4 regions of the Sphingopyxis sp. 22461 genome follow, and region 2 is predicted to be linked to each of the others. Evidence: predicted binding sites of a transcription regulator. Region 2 holds the regulator's gene; each other region holds the start of a gene.
What was found. Region 2 encodes LexA, which represses DNA repair genes until DNA is damaged. Its sites were predicted from a motif close to GTTCCNCNCTTGTTCT; they were not measured.

Region 1 (5,918 bases), on a different contig from region 2:
GGTCGATCTCGAAGCTCGTCTTGTAGCAGTCCTTCTCGTCCTGCGTCAGGAAGTCGAGGTGCTGGACGCTGCCGCCCTTTTCGAGGATCGAGTTCCACACATTGTCGCTGTTCTTCGCCTTGTCGACGAGCAGGGCTTCCAAGTGCGGGTTGCGGATCGAGAAGCTGCCCGACAGCGTCTTGTGCGTGTAGATGTTCGCCGGGATCGGCTCGATGCACGCGCTGGTGCCGCCGCAGATGATGCTGATCGACGCGGTCGGCGCGATCGCCATCTTGCAGCTGAAGCGCTCCATCACGCCCTGATCGGCGGCGTCGGGGCAGGGGCCGCGTTCCTTGGCGAGCAGCATCGACGCCTGATCGACCTGCGCGCGGATATGCTTGAAGACGCGGAGGTTCGACGACTTCGCCATCGCACCCTCGAACGGCAGGCCGCGTGCCTGGAGGAAGCTGTGGAAGCCCATCACGCCGAGGCCGACCGAGCGTTCGCGGCTCGCGCTATATTTGGCGCGCGCCATTTCGGGCGGGGCGCGGTCGATATAGTCCTGGAGGACATTATCGAGCATGCGCATCACATCCTCGATGAAGACCTTGTCGCCGTTCCACTCGTCCCAGGTTTCGAGGTTCAAGGACGAGAGGCAGCAGACCGCGGTGCGATCGTTGCCGAGATGGTCGCGGCCCGTCGGCAGCGTGATTTCGCTGCAGAGGTTCGAGGTGGTGACCTTGAGGCCGAGGTCGCGATGATGCTTGGGCATCATGCGGTTCACCTGATCGATGAAGATGATGTAGGGCTCGCCGGTCGCGAGGCGCGTTTCGACGAGCTTCTGGAACAGCGAGCGCGCGTCGACGGTGCCGCGGACGCTCTGGTCCTTCGGGCTGCGCAGGTTGAATTCGGCGCCGTCGCGGACGGCCTCCATGAACTCGTCGGTGATGAGCACACCGTGGTGGAGATTGAGCGCCTTGCGGTTGAAGTCGCCCGAGGGTTTGCGGACCTCGAGGAACTCCTCGATCTCGGGGTGCGAGACGTCGAGGTAGCAGGCGGCCGAGCCGCGGCGGAGGCTGCCCTGCGAGATCGCGAGGGTGAGCGAGTCCATCACGCGGACGAAAGGAATGATGCCGCTGGTCTTGCCGTTGAGGCCGACGGGTTCGCCGATGCCGCGCACCGCGCCCCAATAGGTGCCGATGCCGCCGCCGCGGCTCGCGAGCCAGACATTCTCGTTCCACGTGCCGACGATGCCTTCGAGGCTGTCGTCGACCGAGTTCAGATAGCAGCTGATCGGCAGGCCGCGGCCGGTGCCGCCGTTCGAGAGAACGGGGGTCGCGGGCATGAACCACAGCTTCGAGATATAGTCGTACAGGCGCTGCGCGTGGTCCTGATCATCGGCATAGGCGTCGGCGACGCGCGCGAAGAGATCCTGGTACGATTCGCCGGGCAGCAGGTAACGATCCTCGAGCGTTTCCTTGCCGAAGTCGGTGAGCAGCGCGTCGCGGCTGCGGTCGGTCACGACCTCGAATCGGCGCGCGTGGACCTTGGGCTCGCTGCTGTCGTTGAGCTTTGCCGCGGGCGCCGCATCGGGAGCCGATTCACCCGTCGATTCGGGTGCCACGGGGGCTTCATTCTTCGTCAGTTCCGCCGTCGCCACGTCGCTCGTCTCCACCCGTTCCGTTTCCCGAAAATCCATCTTATTCGCCCCCGATTTGAACGCGCAACTGGTGCGCTTTGTTCCTGTCTTGTTCGACTCAGGGCGAAGCCCCGGTCTTAGCATCTAAACCTGTCCCCGTGGGCACTTTTTTTGGGCGCAGGGAGGGTTTTCCCGTGTCCATATGGGATGGACGACGGAAATCCGCCAGTTGCAGCCGAATACTATTTCTTGGGGTGCCCCCGTGTGTGACCCACCACCTATAGTGCCACGTCGGCGCCGCGATGCAAGACGCTAAATGACAGATTGGGGACTCAATTCGTCGATAATTTGATTCGTCTCGTCGCGGCAGATGCACGAGCGCGAGGCGCCGCGCCAGCCTTTCCGCGGGTTTGCGGAGCGATTGGCGTCGCCGGATCAAAAAGCGGAATTTTTTGAATGGGAAGACCGGAGCGAAAGGCGACGCCGGTAACGCCCTTCCGGTGCGGATCACCGCACCGGCAAGCGGTCATTCCGCGGCGGCCGTCATGCGGGTTTTGGACAAAAAGAAAGGGCCCCGGCGATGCCGGAGCCCCTCCTGAAACCTAATTCTGCTTAGGCCTGACCGCCAGCACTGTCCGTACCGGTGCCGCCCAGGAATTGCCAAAACCAACCCATGATAAATCTCCTGTTCGCACTGCCCACGAGGAACAGTTAACGGAGCATATACCTTAATTAGTAAGGTAAATCGAGTCTTAACTATAAGCATTGCTGCCAGTTTGGCAGCTATGCGGTGCGGTCTTTGGGAGGCGCGGCGAGCGTTGCGGTTAGTTCGGAAAACAGTTGAGGTTTTCCAAGATGATAGCCCTGTCCGACATCGCAGCCGAGGCCGGCGAGAAGCGCCATGGTTTCGGCGTCTTCGATGCCTTCGGCGACCGCGACGGCGCCGAGGCGGTGCGCGAGATCGATCGTCGATTTGACGACTTCGAGGTTCCGCTGCGAATCGCGCATCGTCATCACGAATCGCTTGTCGATCTTGATTTCGTCGGCCTCGATCTCGGTTAGATATTCGAGGTTTGACTGGCCGGTGCCATAATCGTCGATCGACAGGCGGATGCCGGTGCGGCGGAGCTGGGCGAGCGTCTGGCGCGCCTGGCGGCTGTTTTCGATCTGCGCGGTTTCGGTGATCTCGATCGTCAAAACCTCGGGCGGCAGGTGATGTGCGGTGAGCATGACGCGGATCGTGCCGACGAGGTCGCTGTGGTCGAGCAGGCTCGCCGACAAGTTAACCGACATGTTGATCGGAAGCCCGCGTTCGCGCAGCTGCGCGGCCGAGCGGATCGCCTGATCCATCACGAACAAGGTGAGGCGATAGATGTCCTGGCTCTTTTCGGCCTGGACGATGAACTCGTCGGGCGGGATCGGTCCGCGCGTCGGGTGCGTCCAGCGCGCGAGCGCCTCGACCCCGACGAGCTGCCGCGTCGCGATCTGATATTGCGGCTGGAAGGCGACCCAGATGTCGCCGCCGGTCAATGCGTCCTCAAGCTGCGAGTGGAAGCTCAATTGCCAGCCGGCGTCCTCTTTCTGGCGCGAAGTATATTTGGTCCACAGCGAGCGCGTGCGGATCGCGCGCTCGGCGGCGACGAGCGCCGCGGCGAGGCGCTGGGCGTTCGACCCTTCGAACTCGTCGTTGACCCCGAAGGCGATCGCGACGTCGACACGCAGCTCGCCGATCGTCAGCGGCGCGTTGAACAGCGCGGCAAGCCCCGCGAGTTGCCCTTCGATCTGGCTGTGCTGATAATAGGGGACGAGCCAGGCGAAGGTGCCGTCGAGATCGTGGTGCAGCGTCGTGCCCTGCGAGGCGAGCTGGAGGCGGCGTGTGACTTGTTCGACGAGCTTGGCGATACCGTCGCCCGGAATGAAAGCGGCGAGATCCTCGAAATTGACGACCTTCGCCGCGACGACGGTCGCGCTGCCGAACGCTGCTTGCGACCGCAGCGCCTCGAAATTCGGCAGGCCCGAGACCGGATTTTCGCGTTGTGCGGAAGCGCGGCGGCGGGTGCGCGACACGTTGGCGGCGATAGCGGCGATGAAGAAGAGCGCGGCGCCGATCCACGAGGTGACGAGCATGGTGCCGAGGAAGATCTTGCCGCCGATGAGGGTGGCCGTTGTGCCTAGGGCGATCGGAGCGAAGGCGCGTTGAAAGCGGGGGAGCAGCGCCAGTCCGATCGCCGCGACAGCGAATAGCAGCGGGGGAATCCAGCCGATGTCGACGGGATTTCCGCGCTTCAGCGTTTCCGCGGCGATGACGTGAAGGAAGCCGCCGGGAATGCGATTATGCCCCGGCAGATAGAAATAATCCTGAAAGCTGGGCGCGGTCGGGGCAAAGATCACATCCTTGCCAGCCAGTTCACGCGTGCCCACCTTGCCCGAAAGCAGATCAACTGCGCTATACTCCGGGATTGTCCGGGTGTTGTAGCCGAGATCGAGGCGAAAGCTCTTCGGCGTATCGCTATGCCGGCCGGCAATGATCGCGGCAAATGTCGGAAGCAGCCGCCCTTCGGCGCGATAAGCGATCGGAGCGCTCCAGACCTGCCAAAACTCGCTTTCGATGGCGATGCTCGCCATGGGAACATCGCGGCCAAATTGCTTGCTGGGAAAGGTCGTAACTTTTTCGTCGCTGCCGGGGACCTGGCGCGTCGAGACGGCGAGCACCACGCGGTCGCCCATATTCCTTACCGCATCGACGAATAGCGGGAAGTCGCGGTCCGCCTCCCGCCGGTCGAAATAGAAATCGATCAGGAGGCGCTTGGCGCCGGCCCGGTTCGCGGCGTCGACCACGTTTGCATATTGCGTCATCGAAAAGTTGCGGTTGGGCGATTGCGCCATTGTGCGCTCGTCGAGCGCGACCACAACGACCTGCCCGGTAACCGCGCGATTGGCGAGACGGCCGACGACCGCATCGAGCACCCGGTCGGCGATTTCGCCAGCCGACGAAATGCCCACCGCCAGCGTGATGAGCAGCGACAGTGCGATGGTTCGCCAGCTGATGATCAGACTTTTGACCGGGATGGGCACGCACGTCTCCAGCAATTGCCGGCCGTGCCTAGTCCCAGATGGTTATCATCGCGTTAATTATGAATGAAATCCTGCGCCGCGCGCCGGAGCATCAGGCGCAGGATTCCAAGTGTTTCAGGCGATCACGGGCAGCGGCTCCAGCGCCGCGTCGCCGGCGAGCGCCGAAGCGGCGAGGCCGGTCGCCGCAGGGACGATCTGTTCGAGGTAGAATCGTGTCGAGACGATCTTCGCTTCGAGGAAGGCACGGTCGCCATTGCCCTCTTCGAGCGCAGCGCGCGCGGCTCTGTGCTGGATCGCCATCAGCCATCCGCACGTCGCCGTCGCGAGCATCGTGAGATAGGGATAGCTGCCCGCGAGCCGGTCGCCGGTGTTCGCGCCGACCATCCAGTCCGTGACCGCGCGGCACGCGTCGACGAGCTGCTGCAGCTCGGGGAAATCGGCGGCGCCGTGTGCGATATCGTCGATGAGGCCGCGGACAAGATCGCCCCCCGCCATGCCGAGCTTGCGCCCGACGAGATCGGCGGCCTGGATGCCGTTGGTGCCTTCGTAGATCGGGGCGATGCGCGCGTCGCGATAATGCTGCGCGGCGCCGGTTTCCTCGATGAAGCCCATGCCGCCGTGCACCTGCACGCCGAGGCTCGCGACCTCGCAGCCGATGTCGGTCGCGTGCGCCTTCACCAGCGGGATGAGGATGTCGGCGCGCATCGCGGCGGCTTCGTCGCCGAGCTTGCCGAAATCGATCTGCGCCGCGGCGTAATAAGTGAGGGCGCGCGCGGCCTCGGTCTGCGCACGCATCCGCCACAGCATGCGGCGGACGTCGGGGTGCTGGTCGATCGTCACCGGGGTGCGGTCGGGCGAGCCCGCGAGCGACGACTGGACGCGCTCGGCGGCGAAGCGCTGCGCCTGCTGCGTCGCGCGTTCGCCGATCTGGATGCCTTGGCAGCCGATCATCAGCCGCGCATTGTTCATCATCACGAACATCGCGCGCATGCCGCCCATTTCGTCGCCGACGATCTCGCCGAGGCAGTCTTCGTCCTCGCCATAGACCATCACCGCGGTTGGCGAGCCGTGGATGCCGAGCTTGTGCTCGATCGAGGCGCAGTGGACGCCGTTCGAGTGCGCCGGCTTGCCGTCCGCATCGAGGCGGTATTTGGGGACGAGGAAGAGCGAGATGCCGCGCGTCCCCTCGGGCGCGCCGGGGGTGCGCGCGAGGACGAGGTGGACG
Region 2 (5,918 bases):
TCGATATGGAGCGCGCCGACAGGCAGGCCGAGGAACAGCTTGCCGACCTCGGCATCTGCTTCCTCTTCGCGGGGACGCGGCATCCCGCGATGAAGCGCATCATGCCGATCCGCAAGGCGATCGGACGCCGGACGATCTTCAACCTGATGGGGCCGCTCGCCAATCCCGCGCGCGTCACGCGCCAGCTCGTCGGCATTGCACGCCCCGCCTATGTCCCCGTCTATGCCGAGGCGCTGCACCGGCTCGGCACCGAGCATTCACGCGTTATTTCGGGCGACGAGGGGCTCGACGAACTCTCGCTCGCGGGCGGCAACGAGGTCGCAGTGGTCTTGCCCGAGGGCGTGCGCATGCAGCGCAGCGTGGCCGCCGATGCGGGGCTTCCGACGCGTTCGCTCGCCGAAATCCGCGGCGGCGACGCCGAATATAACGCAAAGGCGCTGCGCCGCCTGCTCGAAGGCGAGCCCGGCGCCTATCGCGACGCGGTGCTTTATAACGCCGCCGAAGCGCTCATCGTCGCGGGCGTGGCCGACACACCGCTCGAAGGCGTCGAGGAAGCCGCCGAGGCGATCGACAAAGGTCTTGCCAACGCGCTGCTCAATTGCTGGATCGCCTATAAATGAACAAGCTCACCCAAATTCTCGAAACCAAGGCCGACGAAGTCGCCGAGCGCCGCGCCGCGCGCTCCTTGGCCGACCTCGATGCAATCGACGCAGGCCCGGTGCGCGGTTTCGCCGCCGCATTGCAGGCAAAGATCGATGCGGGCGACTTCGGCCTGATCGCCGAAGTGAAGAAGGCTTCGCCTTCCAAGGGACTGATAAGGGAGGATTTTGACCCTGCCAATCATGCGCGCGCGTATGCGGCGGGTGGGGCGGCGTGCCTCTCCGTCCTCACCGACGCCCCTTATTTTCAGGGGCATGAAGATTATCTGATCGCAGCGCGCGCTGCCTGTCCGCTCCCCGCGCTCCGCAAGGATTTTATGGTCGACCCCTGGCAGGTCGCCGAAGCGCGCGCGATCGGCGCCGACGCGATCCTGATCATCGTCGCCGCGCTCGACGACGGCGCGATGCGCGAGATCGAGGCCGCAGCGATCGAGCGCGGGATGGACGTGCTCGTCGAGGTGCATGACGAGGCCGAACTCGACCGCGCGCTGGCCCGGCTCCAGTCGCGACTGATCGGCGTCAACAACCGTGATCTCCGCACCTTCGAAACCGACCTCGCCGTCACCGAACGTCTTGCAAAGCTGGTCCCGCCGGGCACCCTGCTCGTCGGCGAAAGCGGTATCGCGAGCCATGCCGACTGCGAAAGATTGGCGGAGAGCGGTGTCCGTGCCTTCCTCGTTGGCGAAAGCCTGATGCGCCAGGATGACGTCACGGCGGCAACGCGCCAGCTGCTCACGGGCGCCGCGGCGTGACGCGGCCGACGCACCTCGACGAAAGCGGGGCTGCGTCGATGGTCGATGTCGGCGCCAAACCGGCGACGCAGCGTCGCGCGGTCGCCGGTGGGCGGATCACCATGTCGCCGTCCGCGCTCGACGCAATCCGCAGCGGCAATGCGCCGAAGGGCGACGTACTCTCGACCGCACGCATCGCCGGGATCATGGCCGCAAAACGCACCGCCGACCTCATCCCGCTTTGCCATCCGCTCGCGTTGACTAAGGTCGGCATCGATTTCGCGTGGGAAGACAGCGGCATATCGGTCATTGCTACCGCGCAGACGACGGGCCCAACCGGGGTCGAGATGGAAGCGCTCACCGCGGCGTCGGTCGCGCTGCTCACGCTTTACGACATGGCAAAGGCGCTCGACCGCGCGATGATACTCGGCGACATCCGCCTGCTCGAAAAGAGCGGCGGGCGCTCGGGCGACTGGCGCGCCGAATGAGCGGGCTGCTTCCCGTCGAGGAAGCGCAAGCCCGGCTGCTCGCGCTGCGTGCGCCGCTAGCGAGCGAAAATATCGCCTTTTCCGAATCGCTTGGCCGTTATCTTTCAAGCGATGTCATCGCTGTGCGCGACCAGCCCTCCGCGCCGCTGTCGGCGATGGACGGCTATGCGATCCGTTTCGACGATCTGCCCGGGCCATGGTCGGTCATCGGCGAGGCGGCCGCCGGGACCGCACCCGACAGCATTGTGAAAGCCGGCGAGGCGATGCGGATTTTCACCGGCGCGATGCTTCCTGACGGCGCCGACACGGTGATCGTCCAGGAAGACGTCACCCGCGACGGCGCGCGGCTAACCCTGAAGGGCGATGGTCCCGGCACGCGCGGCCGCCACATTCGCGCGCGCGCCGCCGATTTCGCCGCGGGCGATTGCCTGCTGCCGGCGGGCACGCGCCTGACCCCGGGCGCCATCGCCGCGGCGGCGATGAGCGGTGCCGGCCAGCTTGCCGTCGGCCGCCGTCCGCGCGTCGCGATCCTCACCACCGGCGACGAACTCGTCCAGCCGGGACACCCGCTCGCCCCCGGCCAGATTCCCGACAGCAACGGCGCGATGCTCGCCGCGATGCTCGTCGGCGAGGTTGCCGAAACGATCCTGCCGCACCATCTCCGCGACGACCGGGCGACACTTGCAAAAATTCTCAAGGAGTTGGCGCGACGTCACGACGTCATCGTCACCGTCGGCGGCGCCTCGGTCGGCGATCACGACCATGTCCGCGGCGCGCTCGAAGACGCCGGCGGCCAGCTCGATTTCTGGAAAATCGCGATGCGCCCGGGCAAACCGCTGATCGCCGGCACGATCGGCGATGCGATCCTGCTCGGCTTGCCCGGCAATCCGTCGTCGGCCTATGTCACCGCGACATTGTTCCTTCTCCCGCTCGTCCGCCACCTTGCCGGCGCGCGCGATCCTTTTCCCGCCGTGCACCGGGCACCGCTCGCCGCGGCGCTGGCCGAGGGTGGGACGCGCCGCGACTATCTTCGCGCGCGACTCGAGGGCGGGCAGCTAACTCCGCGCTTCGGGCAGGAAAGTGGGCTCACGCTGCCGCTTGCATCGGCCAATGCCTTGTTGATCCGCGACATTGGCGCGGCGGCGCGCGCGGCAGGCGACATGGCGGACTATATCGTCATCGCTTGACAAGTTCCGCTTTGTTCCACTATCGTTCTCAATATGTCCGGAACTGGCATCATGGAGAACGACCGATGTTGACCGCAAAGCAGCATGAGCTGCTCCACTTCATCCAGGAACGTCTCGACACGAGCGGCATCTCGCCCTCGTTCGAGGAGATGAAGGAGGCGCTGGGCCTGAAGTCGAAATCGGGCATACATCGCCTGATAAGCGCCTTGGAAGAAAGGGGCTTTCTCCGCCGCCTGCCCAACCGCGCACGCGCGCTCGAGGTGCTCAAGGTGCCCGAGGCTGCGAAAGCCACGACGCCGGGACGTGAAAATGTCATCCCGCTCCGCAAGGCGCCCCCGGCACTCAAGCCGATCGCGGCCAACGACATCATCGAGGTTCCGCTGCACGGCAAGATCGCAGCAGGCGTACCGATCGAGGCGTTCGAGGATCACAACAATCTCGCCGTCCCCGCCGCGCTGCTCGGTTCGGGCGAACATTATGCGCTCGAAGTGTCGGGCGACTCGATGGTCGAGGCGGGCATTTTCGACGGCGATTATGCGCTGATCCAGAAAGCCAGCACCGCGCGCGAGGGCGATATCGTCGTCGCGCTGGTCGACGGGCAGGACGCAACGCTCAAATATTTCCGCCGCGAAGGGCAGATGATCCGCCTCGACCCGGCGAACGCTGCCTATGAACCGCAGCGCTACCCCGCCGACCGCGTCATCGTGCAGGGGCGCCTGTCGGGATTGCTTCGTCGTTACCACTAAGCTGCTGCGGCAAGCGCCAAGGATGCCCGTCGCCCGCTTTGAGCGTGGCGACGGCTTCGGGCTTTTCGCCCAGATAGAGCGCCAGCCCGCCGCTTGTCGCGAGGCTGTCGCGATCGATCGTCATCCAGCGCCCCGCGCACTCGTGCGGTAACCAGCGGTCGCTGATCACGACGTCGGCGGCTGTGCAGGCCGCCGCCATTTCCGCACCCTCGATCCGGTCGCGGCCACGCGAGGCGAGGATGATGCGCCGCGCAGCGCCCTCGCCTTGGCTCCAGCGGCAGAAATCGCGATTGCACTCGACATGATCGAGTTCGGTAAGGGCGGCGAGCGGAGCATCGACCCCGGCGGCCTCGGCCATGCTGTCGCGCACATAGTCGCCCGCCTTGTCGCGGAGCAGCGCATAGCTGCCATCGGGCATCGCGGCGGCGATATGGCGGCCGTCGCCGGTGACAAGCAGGTCGGGGCGCGGCTGGACAAGCAGCGCCGCCATGCCGATCGCCAGCGGCACCGCGCCGATGCGGCGCCACCCTGTCTTCCAAAGCAGCAACCAAAGCCCTCCGAATACCGCCAAGGCAAAACCCCAGCGCGGAAAGCCCGGCATCATGGCGACCGCACCCGGCGCATCGGCGACACCGTGCGCCAACCCGATCAGTGCGAGCAGAGCCTGTTCGGTAATCCACCAGAAGGGCGCGCCGAGCCCCACGCTGTCGAACAGCAAGGCGAGCGCCTCGGCGGGCATGATGACAAAGGTTGTCAGCGGTATCGCGACCACATTGGCGAGCGCGCCGTACAGCCCCGCCTTGTGGAAATGGAACAGCGCGATCGGCGCGAGCGCGATTTCGACGACAAGGCCGGTAAGGAGCAATCCCGCCACGCCGCGTCCCAAGCGGATCACCATTGCCTCATCCCGCCGGGCGAGGAAGGCGTGCATCGGCCGACTTTCATGCAGCGCAATGATCGCGGTGACCGCTGCAAAGCTCAGCTGGAAGCTTGGCCCGGCGAGCGACTCGGGGCGCCAGATCAATACGATCAACGCGCCCGCGGCCACCAGCCGCAGCGTCAGCGCCTCACGGCCCATAAGAAAAGCGATGAGCACGAGCAGCGCGGCGATGAACGAGCGCAGGGTCGGTACCTCGGCCCCGGCGAGCAACGTATACCCGCCGCCGGCGAGCGCCCCGGCGGCCGCGGCGAGGGGCAGGACATAGCCCGCCAGTGCGAGCCTCTGGCTGAGCGCGAGGAGCCGCATCGTGAGCAACATCGCAAAACCGACCACGGCGGTCACATGCAACCCGCTGATCGACAGAAGATGCGCCAGTCCGCTGCGGCGCATCGCCTCCTCGTCCGCTTCGCTGATAGCGCCGCGATCGCCTGTCACCAGCGCCGCAGCAATGCCTCCTGGAGATCCGTCGATCTGGTCGTGGATATGCGCGCTAAGCCGCGCTCGCAGCGGCGGGGTTACGGCGCCTTTCGCCGGTACGCGCGAAACTTCGCCCAGCACTGTCCCGACGGCCCCGATCCGGTCGAACCAAGCTCGCTGCGCAAAATCATATCCGCCCGGCAGGCTCGCGGTCGGTGGCGGCATCAGACGCGCCCTGACCCCAATCGTTTCGCCGTCGGTAAGGGTTGCCGCCTGCTCGCTGCGCAGGGTCAATCGCACGCGCGGCGGCAGGTCGGAACGGTTCTGCGGCAGAGCGAGAATGCGAATTTGGCCCTTGGCGGGCAGCGGCTCGGCGCGCTCGACGATCGCGGAAAATTCGGTCACCACCGGTCCCGCCAGAACCGGCGCCGCGACCCAGACGGCGCGTGTCCAGATGAGCAGCACGCCCGCCGCCATCACGCTGCATCCCACGACAACAAGCCGTCCGAGGCGGCTTTGCCAGCCGATCAGCAGGCCCGCGCACAGGCCGCCCGCGAGCAAGAGCAGCAACCCGATCCAGTGCGCCGTCGCGGGTAGCGCGAACCAGGCTGCGATACCGGCGCCGAGCGCGACCGGCAGCCAGAGCCCGATCCGCTCGCGCTCGGCTTCCAGCCGCGTTTCGAACGCGTTACCTGCACCGCGCCAGATACTTGTCCAGCGCGCGGCAATGGGCGTTTGAAGCTGCCTTGT
Region 3 (5,918 bases), on a different contig from region 2:
GGGGCCGCTGTCGTCGCGGCCGAGACGGCGATCAACGACTGGATATTGCGCTATTTCTCCCCGCTCTTCGCCTGGGCGGGGATCGGCTTTCTTGCGCTCCTTGCGGGCATTGCCGTTTCGCCGCTCGGCGGGCGGATCATTGGCGGCCCAGCCGCAAAGCCGATATTGACCCGATGGCGCTGGTTCGCGGTGACGCTCTGCACGACGATCGCCACCGGCATCCTCTTCTGGGGCGCCGCCGAACCCCTCTTCCACCTCAACGACCCGCCCGCGATGCTGGGGCTCGAGGCGGGCAGCGATGCGGCGGCGACCTTCGCCATGTCGACGATGTTCCTGCATTGGACGCTGACGCCCTATGCCATCTACACCGTCGCGGGCCTCGCCTTCGCGCTCGTCTATTATAACCGCCGCGAACCCTTCAGCCTGTCGTCGCTGTTCGTTCCGCTGATCGGCCGGCGCGCGCATGGCCCGGTCGGCACCGGCATCGACATCATCTGCCTTTATGCGCTGGTCGCGGGCATGGCGGCGTCGCTCGGCGCCGGCCTGCTCGCGCTCGCGGGCGGGGTCGAGGGGATCGGCGGCTTTGACGGCGGCACGCCACTACGCTGGGCGATTGCAGGAGCGATCGTCGCGAGCTTCCTGATTTCCGCCGCGACGGGCCTGCAAAAGGGCATCGCAGGCCTCTCGGTGCTCAACACCTGGCTGTTCTTCGCGATCATCGCCTTTGTTCTGATTGCGGGGCCAACCGCCGAGATGATCGGCCTGTCGCTGCGCGGCACCGCCGACTATTTCCAGACCTTCATCCCCCGCAACCTCGGCCTCGACGTCGATACCGGCTGGCACCGGCAATGGACGATCTTCAACTGGGCCAACTGGTTCGCGTGGGCGCCGGTGACCGCGCTTTTCCTTGGCCGCCTCGCGGTGGGATACAGCGTCCGCGCCTTCATTATGTACAACCTCATCCTGCCGTCGCTGTTCGGTGCGGTATGGATGACTGCCATTGCCGGCGCGACCATCGCGTTCGACCAGCAGAGCGGCGCCGGCCTTTACGCCGTCCTGACCGCGCAAGGCCCCGATCCGGTGTTGTTCCGGCTGTTCAGCGCGCTCGGCGGCGGCCCCGTCGTTGCCGGGATCGTGCTGTTCGCCATCTTCCTGTCCTATGTCGCGGGCGCCGACGCCAATGTTTCGGCGATGAGCGCGCTGTCGACGCATGGCATTACGCCCGACGCGCCCGAGGCCCCGCTGTGGGTTCAGGCGGTGTGGGGCATCACCGTCGGCTTGGTCGCAATCGTTCTGGTCGCGGGCGGCGGGATCGACGGCATCCGCATGATGTCGGTGCTCGGCGGCTTTCCCGCGCTGTTCGTCATTGTCGGCGCGGCGCTGTCGCTGGCCGTAATGGCGGTACGGGGACGGCACGAAGCCGCCCCCGCCCAATCCTGAGAAAGGGGTCTCAGGACTACCAGATCCGCGTGCGGTCCTCGGGCTTCAGATAATATTTGGCGCCCGCGGCGACGCTGAACGCCTTGTACCACGCATCGACGTTGCGCACAGGTCCAATGATGCGCCAGCGCGCGGGGCTGTGCGGATCGCTCGCGACCTGCTGTTTGATCGCGTCCTCGCGCTGCTTCGTCCGCCAAGCCTGCGCAAAAGCGAGGAAGAAGCGCTGGTCGCCGGTCAGCCCGTCGATCACCGGCGCAGGCTTTCCCCCGAGCGACCGGCGATAGGCGTCATAGGCGACCTCGAGCCCCGCCAGATCGGCGATATTCTCACCCATCGTCAGCTCGGGGTTGATGAACGACCCCGGCGCCGCCTCATAAGTCGCATATTGCGCGCCGAACGCCTTGGCCTGGGCGTCGAAACGCGCCGCATCCTCGGGCGTCCACCAGTCGCGCACCGCGCCCTCGGCGTCGATCTTGCGCCCCTGATCGTCGAAGCCATGCGTGATCTCATGGCCGATGACGGCGCCGATCGCGCCATAGTTGACCGCATCGTCGACGTTCTCGCTAAAGTACGGCGCCTGCAAGATACCCGCCGGGAAGACGATCTTGTTCTCCAGCCCGCCATTATAGGCGTTCACTTCCTGCGGGTTCATCGACCATTTCTTGCGATCGACCGGCTTGTTGAGGTCCGACAGCGCATAGGCATATTCGAACGCCGCGCTGCGCTTCACATTGCCGTACAGGTCGGCGGGATCGATCTTCAGCCCCGAATAGTCGCGCCATTTGTCGGGATAACCGACCATGACGTCCATCTTCGCGAGCTTCGCCAGCGCGGCGTCCTTCGTCGCGGGCGCCATCCAGCTGTTGTTCCGGATGCGGTCGCCCATTGCGAGTTTCAGGTTGGTGACGAGCACCTCCATCTTCGCCTTCGCGCTCGCGGGGAAATATTGCTTCGAATAGGTTTCGCCGACCAGTTCGCCGAGGCTGCCGTCGACCAGCGTCAGCCCGCGTTTCCAGCGCGGACGCAGCTCGCCGACGCCGCTCAGCGCCTTGGTATATTCGAAGCGGCTGTCGACGAACACCTTCGACAGATAGGGCGCGGCATTGTCGGCGACATGGAATTGCTGCCACAGCTTGATCGTGTCGAGCGGGGTCTTGGCATAGAGCGCCGCGATGTCGCGGACCGCGGTCTTTTCGTTGACGATGATGCGTTTCTGCGGCGCGATGCCCGATCCCGCGAACCACGCCTTCCAGTCGAGCCCCGGGGCATAGGCCGCGAGTTCTTCCGCCGACATCGGGTTGTTGATCTTGCCGATGTCGCGGCGGTCGGCGATCGCCCAGCTGACCTTCGCAATCTCGGTTTCGAACGCCATGATCGCATGGGCCGCCTTTTCGGGGTCGGCATTGCCCGCCATCTTCATCGTTCGCGCGATATAGGCGCGGTAGGCGTCGCGCTGAGGCTTGAAGCTGTCGTTCAGATAATAGTCGCGCTCGGGAAGGCCGATCCCCGCCTGCCCCAGCCACAGCACGTTGACGGTTGGGTCGGCGGTGTCCGCGTAAGGCCCGCCGCTGACGATCGTCGAACCGAACGTCCCCTGCGTGCCGCCCATGAAGCGCGCCATCTCGCTCTTGTCCTTGATCGCCGCGACTGCGGCGATGTCGGCGAGCAGCGGCCTGGCGGCGAGCGCCTCGACGCGCGCCTCGTCCATGAAGCTCTGATACAGGCCGCCGACCTGGCTCGCCGCGGGCGCGCCCGCAACGACCGCGCGGAGCTGACGCTGGGTCAGGTTATAGACATCATAGTCCACCCCCGCCGACGCCTGATCCGACGGGATTTCGGTGCGCGCGAACCAGCCGCCATTGGCGTAGCGATCGAAATCGTCGCCGGGCTTCACCGACGGATCGCGCGCGTCGAGGTCGACACCCCATTTGCCGAAGGTCAGCGCCTTCAGCGATCCCGCCGACGAAGCGTCACCCTCGTCGGCCGCCGCAACCAATAGCGTTGCATTGACGCCCACTTCGCTCGCCACCGCCGGTACAGCGGCCTGCGCAGCTACCATCGCCATTCCCGCGGCGCCCCAAAAAAAGCTCTTCATTTCCCCAGTCTCCCGATTGCCTGCGCCGTCGGGTCGAGACGGCGCACATGGTCATTCTTGTCCGCCTGTGACGCCAAGCGGTCAAGCAAGCGACACGACGCTTGGTCGAAGCCTTTGGGATGTTGGTGGAAAGGCTGGTCAGCGCACGCGCATTGCGGTGCGGCTCTTGCCGCCCTATCTATCGTGCAACCGCGCAAAACCGCACTTGCGCCTTTAGAACAAATCTGGAACAAACCCTCCCCATGAGTCTCACCCATATTTCCGTACGCGGCGCGCGCGAGCATAATCTCAAGGGCGTCGACGTCGACCTGCCGCGCGACGCGCTGATCGTCATCACCGGTCTGTCGGGCAGCGGCAAATCGTCGCTCGCTTTCGACACCATCTATGCCGAGGGCCAGCGGCGCTATGTCGAGAGCCTGTCGGCGTACGCGCGCCAGTTCCTCGAGATGATGCAAAAGCCCGACGTCGAGCATATCGACGGGCTGTCGCCGGCGATCAGCATCGAGCAGAAGACGACGAGCCGGAACCCGCGATCGACCGTCGCAACGGTGACCGAAATCTACGATTATATGCGCCTGCTGTGGGCGCGCGTCGGCATCCCCTATTCGCCGGCGACCGGCGAGCCGATTTCGGCACAGACCGTCACCGACATGGTCGACCGCGTGATGGCGCTGCCCGAAGGAACGCGCGCCTATCTGCTCGCCCCCGTCGTGCGCGGGCGCAAGGGCGAGTATAAGAAGGAACTCGCTCAGTGGCAGAAGGACGGCTTCACGCGCGTCCGCATCGACGGCGAATTCTACGAAATCGGCGAGGCGCCGGCGCTAGACAAGAAATACAAGCATGACATCGAAGTCGTCGTCGACCGTATCGCGGTGCGCGAGGGCCTCGGCACGCGGCTCGCCGACAGTTTCGAGACCGCGCTGAAGCTCGCCGAGGGGCTCGCCTATGTCGATCTCGCCGACGGCCCGGTTCCGGGGCGCGAGGAAGAAGACACCGGCGGCGCGATGAAGGGCGCGGGCATTCCCGCGAACCGCCTGATCTTCTCGGAGAAATTCGCCTGCCCCGTGTCGGGCTTCACGATCGCCGAGATCGAACCGCGGCTGTTCAGCTTCAACGCTCCGCAGGGCGCGTGCCCCGCGTGCGACGGGCTCGGCGAGCGGCAGGAGTTCGATCCCGATCTCGTCGTCCCGAACCATGCGCTGAGCCTGAAAAAGGGCGCGGTGGTGCCGTGGGCCAAATCGAACCCGCCCTCGCCTTATTATATGCAAGTGCTCGAAAGCCTCGGCAAAGCCTATGGCTTCGACCTGACGACGCCGTGGCAGGACCTGCCCGGCGAGGTGCAACTGATCATCCTCTATGGCAGCGGCGGCAAACCCGTCGAGCTGACTTTCAAGGACGGCAAGCGCACCTACACGACGCATAAGGCGTTCGAGGGCGTCATCGGCAACCTCAACCGCCGCCTGCTCCAGACCGAAAGCGCGTGGATGCGCGAGGAGCTGAGCAAATATCAAGCGCCGCATCCGTGCGAGACGTGCCACGGCGCGCGCCTGCGCCCCGAACCGCTCGCGGTGAAGATCGCGGGCGAAGACATCAGCATGTCGGCGCAGCGCTCGGTCGCCGACGCGCTCGGCTGGTTCAGCACGCTCGACGAAAAGCTGAACGACACGCAGAAACAGATTGCCAAGGCGATCCTGAAAGAGATCAACGAGCGGCTCGGCTTCCTCAACAATGTCGGGCTCGATTACCTCAACCTCAACCGCACCTCAGGCACGCTCAGCGGCGGCGAGAGCCAGCGCATCCGCCTCGCCTCGCAGATCGGTTCGGGGCTGTCGGGCGTGCTCTACGTCCTCGACGAGCCGAGCATCGGCCTCCACCAGCGCGACAACGACCGCCTGCTCGCGACGCTCAAGCGCCTCCGCGACCTCGGCAATACGGTGATCGTCGTCGAGCATGACGAGGATGCGATCCGCCACGCCGACTATGTCGTCGACATGGGCCCCGGCGCGGGGCTGCACGGCGGCGAGATCGTCGCCGAGGGCACGCTGGAACAGGTGCTCGCGAACACCAAGAGCCTCACCGCCGCCTATCTCACCGGCGCGAAGCGGATCGAAGTGCCCAAGCATCGCCGCAAGGGCAATGGCTTCGACCTCGTGCTCAAGGGCGCGCGCGCGAACAACCTCCAGAATGTCACCGCAAAAATCCCGCTCGGCACCTTCACCTGCGTCACCGGCCTGTCGGGCAGCGGCAAGTCGAGCCTGATCATCGACACGCTCTATGCCAGCGCCGCGCGCGTGCTCAACGGCGCGCGGATGATCGCGGGGCCGCACGACAGCCTGAAGGGGCTGGAGCATTGCGACAAGGTGATCGACATCGACCAGTCGCC
Region 4 (5,918 bases), on a different contig from region 2:
GCTCGTCGAGATGCCGGGGCAGGTCGGACCCGTGCTCGAAGAGACCTTCGCGCCGATCCTTTATGTCATGCGCTATTATGATCTGGACGGGGTGATCGAGCTGCACAACGATGTCGCGGCGGGGCTGTCGTCGGCGATCTTCACGACCGACATGCGCGAGGCCGAGCGGTTTCTGGTCGCGAGCGACTGCGGTATCACCAACGTCAATCTCGGCACCTCGGGTGCCGAGATCGGCGGCGCGTTCGGCGGCGAGAAGGAAACCGGCGGCGGGCGTGAAAGCGGCTCCGACAGCTGGAAGGCCTATATGCGGCGGGCGACGAATACGCTGAATTATTCGGACACGCTGCCACTGGCGCAGGGGGTTTCATTCGAAATCTAGTTCCCCTCCCGCTTGCGGGAGGGGCTAGGGGAGGGCATGTCGCGCTCCTGCATTTCGGTCCCGGAACAGGCCCTCCCCCGACCCCTCCCATAAATGGGAGGGCAGAGGCTTACGCCCGCCAGCCGAAACCTTCATCGAGCGCGACGACCTGACCCGCCGCCCCGACCGGCTCCTGTTTACCGTCGGTGAGGAACGCCAGCATCGTCGTATCGCTTACATCGACATGCGCCAGCGTGCGCTTTCCGTCGGGCGTCCGCGCCACCACAACACCCGCTTTCGGCGCGCCATCGCGGCCGTAAAACACCGTATAGCTCTCGATCGTCGCCGGCCCGGCATAATCTTCCACCAGCTCGGGCACCGGCCCGCGCTTCGCCTCGGCCTCGACCTGATAGTCGAAATCCTGCGGAAAGCTCGCCGCCGCAATCGGCTTATTGCCCAGCACGATGCAATGATTGTCGGTTGCGAAGCCGCCATTGGCGAAGAGGAAGCCATAGCGGCCTTCCTCGCGCAGTTTCTCGACCATCGAAACGATCGCATGGCTCATATAATTGGCGATCGGCCCGCCGCCGAAGGTGAGGCCGCCGAACACCGTCGCGGGTCGGTCCCACGGCCAGCCGAGGATACGCCGCGCCATCTTGGGGACGCACGGGAAGCAGCTGTAAAGCTCGACGAAATCGAAGTCCGCGGCGGTCATCGCGTTCAGTTCGAGCGTGCGGCTGATCGAGGTCTCCATACTGACGCTGCCGTCATAGCGGTCGCGGTGGAGGATGCTTGCCGGCTCCTTCGCCGCCGCGCCCATGCCGATATGGATCAGGCGGTCCTCGGGGATGCCGCGGCGCCATGCTTCAGCAAGACTCGCGACGATGAAGCCCGCGCCCTGGTTGACCGACGAATTGGCGACCATCAGCTTCGAATAGGGAAAGGCGATCGGGCGGTTGCGCTCGTTGACCTCCAGAATATCCTCGGGCGAAGCCGGCTTGCGGATCCACGCGCCGTCGTTTCCGGCCGCGACCTCGGAAAAGCGCGACCAGATTTCGGCGCTTTCGAATTGGGCTTCGGCGAGGCTTTGGCCCCACGCCGCGCGTGTCGCATTCTCGTAGAGGGGATAGACGTCTACCGGCGCCGCCAGCCCGTGAAGCTGGGCGTAGTTCGGCTCGCGGCGTGTCGCGACCTTGCGGATCGCATTATAGCTTTTGTCCTCGCCGCTCGCGGCCTTGGCGGCGCGGCCGGCGGCGGTGCGGAGCGCTTCGGCGCCGACGATCGCCGCGAGTTTCACTTCGCCTGCGCCGATGCGGTTCGCGGCCTCGTTGAGCAGGCGAACGGGCGTGTCGCCGTGCGGAGCCGCCGACTGATAGTTGATCGCGGGCGTTGCGCCGATCGCGGCGGCGAGCGGTTCGGGAAGCTTGCCGAGGCTGTGGAAGCTGATCTGGTCGACGATCGCAAGGCTGTCCAAGTCGGTCAGCAAGCCGCCGCCGGCATCGGCATTGGCAATCTTCAGCGCTGCGATCATCAACCCGAGCGAGTCGAGGCCCAAGTCGGGGTCCTCGGGCCGATCGTTGACCTGTCCGACCCCGATGATGACGGGAATGCGCTCGGGGTCGGTCATCGCCATGTCAGCGCGCCTTCCACTCGGGCTTGCGCTTCTGCGCAAAGGCCAGCGGCCCCTCGCGCGCGTCTTCGCTGCGCATCAGCACGCCGCGTTCGCGCGTGTTATGCTCCCAGAACGGCGCGTCGGCGGCGATGCGGCCTTCTTCGATGCCGAGTGCGACGCGCTTCGACGCCTGCACCGAGAGCGGCGCATTGCCCGCGATCTTCTCGGCGAGCGCGATCGCGGTCGGGAGCAGATCGGTGAGCGGAACGACATGATTGACCAGCCCGAACTCGGCGGCGCGTGCAGCGGGGATCGGATCGCCGGTCAGCATATATTCCATCGCGAGCTTGCGCGGCAGCTGCTGCGCAAGCCGGAAGGCCCCACCGGCGGCGGCGAACAGCCCGACCTTGACCTCGGGCAGGCCGAATTGCGCATGGTCGGCGGCGATAATGATGTCGCTCATCAGCGCGATCTCGCAGCCGCCGCCGAACGCGAAGCCATTGACCGCGGCGATGATCGGTTTCGAGATCGGGTGCGACACCATGCCGGCAAAGCCCCACGCCTGCTGCGCCGGATCGTCGGGATAGAGGCTTTCGCCGCGCGAGAGTGCGACCAGGTCGGCGCCCGCGCAGAAGCTCTTGTCGCCCGCGCCGGTGATGACGACGGCGCGGATTTCGGGATCGGCTTCGGCGGTTTCAAGCGCGGTGCCGATGCCGATATGGACCGCGGCGTTGACCGCGTTGCGCGCCTCGGGCCGGTTGATCGTGACGATCAATATGTGGCCGCGGCGTTCGGTGAGGATGGTGGTGTCGGTCATCGCGAATCTCTCCCTTTCGGGGGAGTATCGCGATGACTTAACGTTTACGTCAACTGCTAAGAGAGTGAGGCGTGTCTCAGATCGACTGCCCGGTCTTCGCCCAGTCGGCGAGGAAGCCTTCGATGCCCTTTTCGGTCAGGATATGCTTGAACAGCCCCTTGATCACCGAGGGCGGCGCGGTCATCACGTCGGCGCCGATCTTGGCGGCTTCGAGCACATGGATGCCGTGGCGCACGCTCGCGACGAGGATCTCGGTTTCATAGCCGTAATTGTCGTAGATCAGCCGGATGTCGGAGATGAGCTGCATCCCGTCGAAGCCATTGTCGTCGTGACGGCCGACAAAGGGCGAGACGAAGGTCGCGCCGGCCTTGGCGGCGAGCAGCGCCTGCGCCGCCGAGAAGCAGAGCGTGACATTGACCATCGTGCCATCGCCGGTCAGCGCCTTGCACGTCTTGAGGCCGTCGATCGTCAGCGGCACCTTGATGCAGACGTTCGGCGCGATCTTGCGAAGAATCTCGGCCTCTTTCATCATCGTTGCATGGTCGAGCGCGACGACTTCGGCCGACACGGGGCCGGTGGTCAGCGCGCAGATTTCCTTCGTGACTTCCTTGAAGTCGCGGCCCGACTTGGCGATCAGCGAGGGGTTGGTGGTGACGCCGTCGAGCAGGCCGGTTGCGGCGAGCTCCTGGATATCGGCGATTTCGGCGGTGTCGGCGAAGAATTTCATGGCGCGGGGCTTTCCTGTGGGAAGGTGATTCGGGTGTTGCTGCTCCCCTAGAGCAACGCGCGCACAAAATGAACCGTCGCTACGAGTTTGGGAAAGGGCTAGCGTTCCATCTTTGTTCCGATTATGCGAGCCGCATGGCCAAAGCGAAACGTCAATATGTCTGCCAGAATTGCGGCTCCGCAACCTATCGCTGGCAGGGACAATGCGCCGATTGCGGCGAGTGGAACACGCTGATCGAGGAGGCTGGCGAAACGGTGTTTTCGGCCAAGCACGACCTCAGCCGCGGCGGGCGGACGCTCGCGCTCGAAACGCTCGATGCCGAGAGCAAGATACCCGAGCGCATGCTGTGCGGGATTGCCGAATTCGACCGCGCGCTCGGCGGCGGTTTCGTCGCGGGGTCGGCGACGCTGATCGGCGGCGATCCGGGGATCGGCAAGTCGACGCTGCTGCTGCAGGCGGCGGGGCGGCTCGCGAAGGCGGGCAAGTCGGTCGTCTATATCAGCGGCGAGGAAGCCGCGGCGCAGGTGCGGCTGCGCGCGCAGCGGCTCGGACTCGGCGATGCGCCGGTGGCGCTCGCCAGCGCGACATCGGTGCGCGACATCCTTGCGACGCTCGACAAGCAGACCGCCGATTTCGTCGTGATCGATTCGATCCAGACGATGCATAGCGACCTGATCGACAGCGCGCCGGGGACGGTGAGCCAGGTGCGCGCGAGCGCGCAGGAACTGATCCGCTACGCCAAGGACAGCGATGCCGCGATCGTGCTCGTCGGCCATGTCACCAAGGACGGGACGATCGCGGGGCCGCGCGTGCTCGAGCATATGGTCGACACGGTGCTGGCGTTCGAGGGCGAGCGCAGCCATCAATATCGCATCCTGCGCGCGGTGAAAAACCGCTTCGGCGGGACCGACGAGATCGGGGTGTTCGCGATGGGCGAGGAAGGGCTGGGCGAAGTCAGCAACCCGTCGAGCCTGTTCCTGACCGACCGCAGCCGCGATGTGCCGGGATCGGTGGTGTTTCCGGCGCTCGAGGGCACGCGCCCGGTGCTCGTCGAGGTGCAGGCGCTGACCGTGCGGCTGGCGAGCGGGGCGACGCCGCGCCGCGCCGTCGTCGGCTGGGACAGCGGCCGGCTCGCCATGGTGCTCGCGGTGCTGGAGGCGCGCTGCGGGCTCCAGATGGGCGCCGCCGAAGTCTATCTCAACATCGCGGGCGGCTATCGGCTCACCGATCCCGCCGCCGATCTGGCGGTCGCGGCGGCGCTGATCTCGGCGTTCAGCGAGCGGCCGGTGCCCGCCGACGCAATCGTATTCGGCGAGCTGTCGCTGTCGGGCGAGGTACGGCAGGTTTCGCACGACGGGCTGCGGCTGCGTGAAGCGGCAAAGCTCGGTTTTTCGCGCGGCTGGGGTCCCAAGGGCATGAAGGAGGTCGGCGGGATTTCGGTCACGGGTTTCGAACGCCTCGGCGAACTCGTTGACCTGATGCTCGGGCGCGACTAGCGACCGGCCTATGGGAAGTCTGACGGCTCTGGATATCGTCGTGCTGGTGCTGGTTGGCGGCGGCGCGGTGCTCGGTTTTTCGCGCGGCCTTGTGCAGGAGGTGACGACGCTGCTCGCGTGGATCCTCGCGATCGCGGCGGTGCGTTTCTTTCACCCGCTTGTGACCGACCTGCTCGCGGGCTGGGTCGGGACCGAGGGCGGCGCGGCGGCGCTCGCCTTCGTGCTTCTCTTCGGCGGGGTGTTCGCGCTCGCCAAATGGGGATCGCGCGCGATGGGGCAGCGCAGCCGCGCGTCGCTGGTCGGCGGGTTCGACCGTGGATTGGGCGCGGGTTTCGGTGCGGTGAAGGGCCTGTTGATCGCCTCGATCGGCTTCATGCTCCTCACTTTGCTCTATGATATCGGTTATGGCGTCATGCAGCGCCCCGCGTGGATGACCGACAGCCGCTCCTATCCGGCGCTCAATGCAACGAGCACTGCAATGAGCAAGGTGATCGCCGAGCGCCGCGCCGAGGCGCGCGAAGCCGAAGCAGCCGGGGCCGACAAGCCATGAGCGCGCCGCTCTATAATCGCGACATATTGGCGCTCGCGGTTGCGACCGCGGAATATCTGCCGATCGCCGATGCGCGCCACCGCGTGAGCAAGCGCGCTCCGCTGTGCGGCAGCGCGATCATCCTCGATCTCGATACCGACGAAGCGGGTCGGGTGACACGCGTCGGCATGCATGTCGAAGCGTGCGCGCTGGGTCAGGCATCGGCGGCATTGCTCGCGCGCCACGCACCGGGGCTCGGCCTCGTCGAACTGCGCGCCGCGCGCGACGGGATCGCCAGCTGGTTCGCGGGCGCGGACGCCCAGCCCGACTGGCCGGGGTTCGACCTGCTCGCGGCGGCGCAGGGCTATCCGGCGCGCCA

Region 1: a site for LexA is predicted at 1,719-1,734, ahead of ACTJI5_RS13530 (ribonucleoside-diphosphate reductase subunit alpha). Genes of this name have one in related genera too.
Region 3: a site for LexA is predicted at 3,751-3,766, ahead of uvrA (excinuclease ABC subunit UvrA). Genes of this name have one in related genera too.
Region 4: a site for LexA is predicted at 3,618-3,633, ahead of radA (DNA repair protein RadA). Genes of this name have one in related genera too.

Annotation. Positions count from the first base shown of each region.
Region 1 covers NZ_JBQENY010000007.1:210,901-216,818, forward strand. The annotation lists gene ACTJI5_RS13530 (ribonucleoside-diphosphate reductase subunit alpha) at 1-1,678, opposite strand, end outside; gene ACTJI5_RS13535 (EAL domain-containing protein) at 2,402-4,693, opposite strand; gene ACTJI5_RS13540 (acyl-CoA dehydrogenase) at 4,808-5,918, opposite strand, start outside.
Region 2 covers NZ_JBQENY010000001.1:348,717-354,634, forward strand. The annotation lists gene trpD (anthranilate phosphoribosyltransferase) at 1-620, shown strand, start outside; gene trpC (indole-3-glycerol phosphate synthase TrpC) at 617-1,411, shown strand; gene moaC (cyclic pyranopterin monophosphate synthase MoaC) at 1,408-1,878, shown strand; gene ACTJI5_RS01675 (molybdopterin molybdotransferase MoeA) at 1,875-3,065, shown strand; gene lexA (transcriptional repressor LexA) at 3,131-3,811, shown strand; gene ACTJI5_RS01685 (ComEC/Rec2 family competence protein) at 3,765-5,918, opposite strand, start outside.
Region 3 covers NZ_JBQENY010000009.1:876-6,793, forward strand. The annotation lists gene ACTJI5_RS15350 (BCCT family transporter) at 1-1,440, shown strand, start outside; gene ACTJI5_RS15355 (M13 family metallopeptidase) at 1,457-3,535, opposite strand; gene uvrA (excinuclease ABC subunit UvrA) at 3,778-5,918, shown strand, end outside.
Region 4 covers NZ_JBQENY010000007.1:283,084-289,001, forward strand. The annotation lists gene amaB (L-piperidine-6-carboxylate dehydrogenase) at 1-379, shown strand, start outside; gene ACTJI5_RS13875 (acetyl-CoA acetyltransferase) at 489-1,991, opposite strand; gene ACTJI5_RS13880 (enoyl-CoA hydratase-related protein) at 1,993-2,787, opposite strand; gene fsa (fructose-6-phosphate aldolase) at 2,864-3,514, opposite strand; gene radA (DNA repair protein RadA) at 3,649-5,010, shown strand; gene ACTJI5_RS13895 (CvpA family protein) at 5,021-5,560, shown strand; gene ACTJI5_RS13900 (iron-sulfur cluster assembly scaffold protein) at 5,557-5,918, shown strand, end outside.